Regions from separate parts of the Sphingomonas sp. GW821-FHT10F09 genome, predicted to be linked through region 2. Evidence: riboswitches for the same ligand, from Rfam matches in the RefSeq annotation. Region 2 holds a riboswitch; the other holds the start of a gene.
The links. A riboswitch is a leader RNA that binds a small molecule or an ion and turns the genes downstream of it on or off. The one in region 2 is predicted to bind glycine.
Positions count from the first base shown of each region.

Region 1: it holds a riboswitch for glycine, as region 2 does, so the genes downstream of both, gcvT (glycine cleavage system aminomethyltransferase GcvT) here and AC1RTO_RS18415 (L-serine ammonia-lyase) in region 2, are expected to answer to the same signal.

Region 1 covers NZ_JBXASI010000001.1:172,800-176,200, reverse strand. The annotation lists gene gcvH (glycine cleavage system protein GcvH) at 123-494, opposite strand; gene gcvT (glycine cleavage system aminomethyltransferase GcvT) at 516-1,736, opposite strand; glycine riboswitch at 1,796-1,902, opposite strand; glycine riboswitch at 1,903-1,995, opposite strand; gene AC1RTO_RS00750 (hypothetical protein) at 2,249-2,884, opposite strand; gene ispH (4-hydroxy-3-methylbut-2-enyl diphosphate reductase) at 3,055-3,401, shown strand, end outside.
Region 2 covers NZ_JBXASI010000009.1:3,087-6,487, forward strand. The annotation lists gene AC1RTO_RS18410 (replication initiator protein A) at 1-935, opposite strand, end outside; glycine riboswitch at 1,232-1,319, shown strand; glycine riboswitch at 1,328-1,408, shown strand; gene AC1RTO_RS18415 (L-serine ammonia-lyase) at 1,438-2,850, shown strand; gene AC1RTO_RS18420 (NUDIX domain-containing protein) at 2,934-3,401, shown strand, end outside.

The DNA.
Region 1 (3,401 bases), on a different contig from region 2:
CAATTACTCCCTAAACCCCTCCCCTTCGGGGGAGGAGCAAGGGGTGGGGGAGGTCTCATCGAGACCAGCGCCTGCGGACAGGCCCCACCCCGACCCCTCCCCCGAAGGAGAGGGGCAAAGACTTACAGCTTCGAGGCGAACGCCGCGTAGGCGGTTTCGTCCATCAGCGATTCGAGCTCCGACGGGTCGCTGAGCGTGATCTTGAAGAACCAGCCCTCGCCCTCGGCATCCGAATTGACCAGCGACGGGTCGTCGACCAGCGCCGCATTGCCCTCGATCACGTTGCCCGACACCGGCGAATAGACGTCCGACGCCGCCTTGACCGATTCGACCACCGCGGCCTCGTCGCCCTTGGCCAGCTGCTTGCCGTCTTCCGGCACGTCGACGAACACGATGTCGCCGAGCTGGCCCTGCGCATATTCGGAGATGCCGACGGTGCCGATGTCGCCATCCACGTCGACCCATTCGTGATCTTCGGTAAAGTAACGGCTCATCTCACTTGCCTCCCAGGATGTTCAAAGCTGCCGGACGTAGCGGTGGGGAACGAACGGCATCGGCACGACCGTCGCCGCATGGATCTTGCCGCGCTGGACCAGCTGCACGGCCGTGCCGGCGGCGGCGAGCGCGGTCGGGATATAGGCCATCGCGATCGGCGCGCCGACGCTGGGGGCGAAGCCGCCGCTGGTGACGCGGCCGATCACCGCACCATCCGCATCGACGACGCTCGCGCCCTCGCGCACCGGCTGGCGCCCGGCGACCGACAGGCCGACGCGCTTCACCGCGGCGCCGTCCGCACGCTCGGCGAGGATGCGCGCCGCACCGGCGAAGTCGGCGGCCTCACGGCGGCGCTTCGACAGCGCGAACCCAAGGTCGGCCATCACCGGCGTCGTCTCGGGATCGAGGTCGTGGCCATACAGCGGCAACCCCGCCTCGAGCCGCAGCGAGTCGCGCGCGCCGAGGCCGATCGGCTTCACTTCCGGCTCGGCACAGATCGCGTCGGCGAAGTCGGCGGCGGCCTCGGCGGGGATCGAGATCTCGACGCCATCCTCGCCGGTATAGCCCGAGCGGCTGATCCACAGCGCATGGCCGTTCCAGTCGAACGCGCCCGCGGTCATGAACACGAGGGTTTCGACGCCGGGGATCAGCCGCGCGACCGCGGCGACCGCCTTCGGCCCCTGCACCGCGAGCAGTGCCTGATCCTCCATCAGGTTCATCGTGATGGCGTCGGGCAGCACGTCGAGCAGATAGGACAGATCGTCATATTTGGTCGCGCCGTTGACGACGACGTAATAGCTCGCCTCGCCGAAGGGATGCGCGCCCTCCTCGGGCAGCCGCGTCGCCATCAGGTCGTCGAGGATGCCGCCCTCGTCGTTGAGCAGCAGCGAATAGCGGATTTTGGTGGGGCCGAGGCCGCCGATATCGCCCGGCAGCACCGCTTCGAGCGCCCTGGCGACGCCCGCCGCATCGATGCCGTCGCCGGTGAAGCCGACCTGGCCCATATGGCTGACGTCGAACAGGCCCGCCGATTCGCGCACCCACAGATGCTCGGCCATGATGCCGTCGTACTGGACGGGCATCTCATAGCCGGCGAACGGCACCATCCGGCCGCCGCGGGCGCGGTGCCAGGCGTCGAGCGGGAGTTGCAGGATCGCGGGCTCGTCGCCTTCGTTCAGGTCGTCGAGCGGGTCGGCCCCGACTAACGTCTCAGCGAGAATGTCTGGCAGCGTATCGCTCATCAACCGTCTCCAAAAAAGGCACGCGACCGAAGCGCGGCCGGGGGCCGCATCCGATCCGTCATACCCCCTCTGTCACGGTGACCTGAGAGCTTTGACCCGATGTCGCGAAACGCCGGGCTTACCCCTTCGGTGGCTCCTCAAAGGAACGCTTTCCAGAGTGTCGATGAGGCGGCGCGCGGTCCGTGGTGCCTGAGAGATTCCGGGGTGGTTGCTCCTTCGGCGGCCTCCTTGTGAAGAGGCTCTCTCCCGCGCGCGCCCATGCCGGTTGCCCGGCATCGACCCGGCGATCTGTGGCGGCGCAGCATGGCTTAGTCAATCGGGAAAGACGCCCATCCTACCCTCTCTCGCAGGGAGGGGCCGGGGGTGGGTCGCGTGCGCGCGATACGGACGCCGTCGAACGCGAGGCGAGCGGTACGCCCGGGCGTCACCAGCCCGCCGGACACCCACGCGTAACCGTCGTCATCCCCACGCAGGCGGGGATGACCAACGACGCGGAGGCTTACGCCGCGACCTTACCGCTGCGCGTTATACTTCAGCTGCTCGTCGGTCAGCTGGAACCCGACCAGCGCCTCGAAGCTCGCCCGCAGGACGGCGGACCGCACCTCGGGCCGCGACAGCGGATCGGTCGCGGCATCCTCGTCGCCCGCCTTGCGCTTGCGGGTCAGCTGTTCGCGCACCTCGTCGGGTAGCGTCGCCGCCGACCGCGCGATCTGCGTCGAGGCGGTGCCGCTCGCCTGCGCGCGTGCCTGCCCGGCGTCGAAGTGGATCGCGATCTGGCCCTTGCGCTTCGCCGTCACCGCCGACCCGCCGCGGACGATCGCGATATAATAAGGCAGCACGATATCGCGCGGACCGTCGGTGCGGGCGCGCCGCGCCGCGACGTCGAAGGTCACCGCGGTCGCGATCTGGTCGCCCGCGTCGTTGCAGGTGCCGCGCACGTTGGTCATGTTCGCCACCACGTCGATCGCGCTCGCATCGCGGCTGGTGACGGGATCGAACAGCGTGATGTCGCCGGTGCCGGCGGCGACGCCGACCGTCGGGCAGGCCGAGCGCACGGCGGTGATGCCGCCTTCCACGATCTCGCCCTTGCCGGCGCACCCGGAGAGGATCAGGCCGAGGGCGGTGAGGCCGAGAAGCGGAGTTTTCACGGAGACGCGTACCTTTGTCGAACGGACGGGATGCGGCGCCGGACGGCTCCGACGGTGCGGCACGCAGCATAGGAACCGGCTGTCGCGGGTGCAAGCAATCGCGTGCTCCCGCGCGCTTGCCCAATCGCGGACTTCCGCGCGCGCGTCCAATCGCGTAGGAGCGCTGCATCATGGCCTCTCTTTCCCAGGTGGACGGCGCGAAGCCGGTCCTCGAGCTGCTGATCGCAGCCCCCCGCGGCTTTTGCGCCGGCGTCGACCGCGCGATCCGCATCGTCGAACTCGCGATCGAAAAGCATGGCGCGCCCGTCTATGTCCGGCACGAGATCGTCCACAACAAGTTCGTCGTCGACACGCTGAAGGCGCAGGGCGCGATCTTCGTCGAGGAACTCGACCAGGTGCCCGACGGCGCGCCGGTCGTCTTCTCCGCGCATGGCGTGCCGAAATCGGTGCCGGCCGCGGCGCAGAACCGCGGCCTCGACTATCTCGACGCGACCTGCCCGCTGGTCTCCAAGGTCCA
Region 2 (3,401 bases):
GCGGTCGCGTCGTTGAGCGTCTGCAGCGCCGGCACATGGGGCCTCGGCATGATCACCACGCGCGCCTGCGGTGCGCGCCGGCCGCGGCGCGGCGTGGCATCGCCCCCCTCCCCCGCCGTCTCCTCGACCAGCTCGAGGTGGTAGTCGGGGATGCTGTCGGTCGCGACGATCTGTTTCAGCGCCGCCTTGAAGTTCGACAGCGGGTTCTGATAGCCGATCTGCAGCCGGAAGGTCGCCAGATCGATGTCGAGCCCGTCGCCCTCGCAGGTCGAGCGTGCGACTTCGTAGATCCGCCGCTCGATCGGCCCCAGCTGGAAATAGGCGGCGGCATAATCGAGCACGTGGCGATCGAGCAGGATCGCGCGGAACAGCCAGTCGCATAGCCGCACCTTGACCGCCTTCAGCCGGCGTTCGCCGCTCTTGGTCTTGGTATAATGGAGTTTTGCTTCGGAGAGCCACGAGAAGAAGCCCTCCTCCCCCTCCCCGCCCGCTTCGATATTGGTCTTAATCTGCGTGCCCTGCAGCCGCTCGAGCGCCTCCGACAGCCGCCCGTAGGAGCGCGCCGAATGGTTGCTGCCGGTGACCGAGAACAGGTCGTGCGCGGTGAAGATGAAATCCTGCTCGACATTCTCCCCCGCTTCCAGCTTCGCCGCCATCAGGCTTGCGATGTAGAGCACGATCTCCTTGTCGTAGATCGTCGCGACGCCGCTCGCCGAGGGGCGCACCTCGATCGACACGGTCGCATGGTCGTAGGTCAGCGGCTTCATCCACGCGTTTTTGGAGAGCGCGAAGAAGGGAAACGCCATCAGCGACCGCTCGCCGCGGATCTCGCCGTGCAGCGGGCTGTCGAGCAGGAACAGATCGCCCTGCGGGATGCCGGCAGGCTTGCCGGATGGCGCGGGCGTGGAGCGGGAAGAGGTGGTCGAACGGGGCATGGTCATTTCCTACTCGAAAGCACGAACTTTTGGCACCCCAAGCTGGATTACCGAGGGAAAAGGGGTGCCGACATCCATCAGTTCGTGCTTTCGAGTAGGAAATGCCGCAGCCGGCGATAAGCAGGCGTTCCGCGTATCACCTGTCGATCTGTCGACATGTCGAGAGCAGATGTCACGAGATGGCGGTTACATGCCATCCCGGTTGACATGTCTACATGTCCATTGACCGACATGATGCTCGGGGTGGCCCGCGCGATGCCCCTTGACCCGCGGGCTCCCGCCGACGGATACATCCGACCATCGATGTGGGAGAGACCGGGCGAACCCGGCGCCGAAGGAGCAACCGCCCCGGAAACTCTCAGGCCAAAGGACCACAGCGGCGCCAGACCCCTGGCTGTACATCTGGAGAGTGGCGCCACCCGGCGTCCGCCGACGGGATAACGATCTCAGGCGCAAGGGACAGATGGGGCATGCAGGCCGGCGACGCCGGCGGAAGGACCGCATGCACACCGATCCCGTCACCGCACCGCTCGACCGCGACCTCGATCGCCCGATCAGCGTCGCCGAACTGTTCACGATCGGCATCGGCCCGTCGAGTTCGCATACCGTCGGCCCGATGCGCGCCGCGTTCGACTTTGCGCAGCGCGTGGTGGGGCAAGGGGCGCCGCCCCCGGTCCGCACCACCTGCGACCTCTACGGCAGCCTCGCGCTGACTGGACGCGGTCATGCGACCGACACCGCCGCGATCCTCGGCCTGGCCGGCTGGGAGCCCGAGCGGCTCGATCCCGATACTGCGCCCGCGATCCTCGCCGATATCGCCGCGCGCGGGCAGCTGCTGCTCGCCGGCCACCATGGCATCGCCTTCGCCGACGCCGACATCGTCTTCCACCCGCGGCAGTTCCTGCCCGAACATCCCAACGGCATGACCCTCACCGCGACCCGCGCCGATGGAAGCATTCAGGCCGAAACCTATTTCTCGATCGGAGGCGGCGCGATCCTGCGCAAGGGCGCGCCGGTCGCCGCGACCAATGTCGCGGTCCGCTATCCCTTTACCTCCGGCGCCGATCTGCTCGTCCTTGGCGATGCGAGCGGCCTGTCGATCGCCGACATGGTCCGCGCCAACGAGGAGGCGTGGCGCACGCCGGTGGAGACCGACGCCTTCCTCGATGCGGTACGCGCGGCGATGAGCGCCTGCATCGACCGCGGCATCGCGCAGGAGGGCGTGCTACCCGGCGGCCTCAGGGTCCGGCGCCGTGCGCATGCGATCGCGCAGGGGCTGACCGGCGACGTCCCCGGCAGCAACCCGGCCGAGGTGTTCGAATGGGTCAGCCTGTGGGCGCTCGCGGTCAACGAGGAGAATGCCGCAGGCGGCCGCGTCGTCACCGCACCGACCAACGGCGCGGCCGGCGTGCTGCCGGCGGTGCTGCGCTTCTACGAGACGCTGGTCGCGCGCGATGCGTCGGCCGAGGCGCGGGGGGAGGGGGCTCGCACCTTCCTGCTCACCGCCGCGGCGATCGGCATGCTCTACAAGAAGCGCGCGTCGATCTCGGCCGCCGAGATGGGCTGCCAGGGCGAGGTCGGCGTCGCCTGCTCGATGGCGGCGGGCGCGCTCGCCGCGGTGCTCGGCGGCAGCAACCGCCAGATCGAGAATGCCGCCGAGATCGGCATGGAGCACAACCTCGGCCTCACCTGCGATCCGATCGGCGGGCTGGTGCAGATTCCCTGCATCGAGCGCAACACGATGGGCGCGGTCAAGGCGATCAACGCCGCCTATCTCGCGCTGCGCGGCGACGGCAGCCACGTCGTAAGCCTCGATGCGGTGATCGAGACGATGCGCCAGACGGGGGAGGACATGCGCTCGCAGTATAAGGAAACAAGCCTCGGCGGACTGGCGGTCAATGTGGTGGAATGTTGACGATCCTACGTGTCGACATGTCGAGTTAGCGATGGTTCCCGTGCGATTGTGCGTCCGGTCGGTATTCCGTAGGGACCACCGGCATGACCGATACCGTGCTAACCCGACACGTCCTCCATCGCGGATGGCTGAGCCTCGTCATGCTGCGGCTGCGGCTCGGCGAGGTCGAGTGCGACCGGGCGATTGTCGAACATGTCTCTGGCGCCGCGGTCCTCGCCTATGATCCCGAGCGGCGGGTGGCGATGACGGTGCAGCAGACGCGGGATGCGGTGCTGCATCTGGCGCAACCCCGCTTCGCCGAAGCGATCGCTGGCGTCACTGAAACGGAAGACCCCGCCGAAACCGCGCGGCGCGAAGCATTTGAAGAAACCGGTCTGCGCCTGCGCCATGTCGTATCAGTGGGCCAAGTTTGGATGACGCCGTCGTCGACGACCGAACGTGTGCATCTATTTCTGGCCGAATATTGCCCCGCAGACCGCATCGGTGCGGGCGGGGGTGCGGTGGACGAGATCGAGACGATCGACGCGCGCGAAGAATCGCTGGCGACGCTC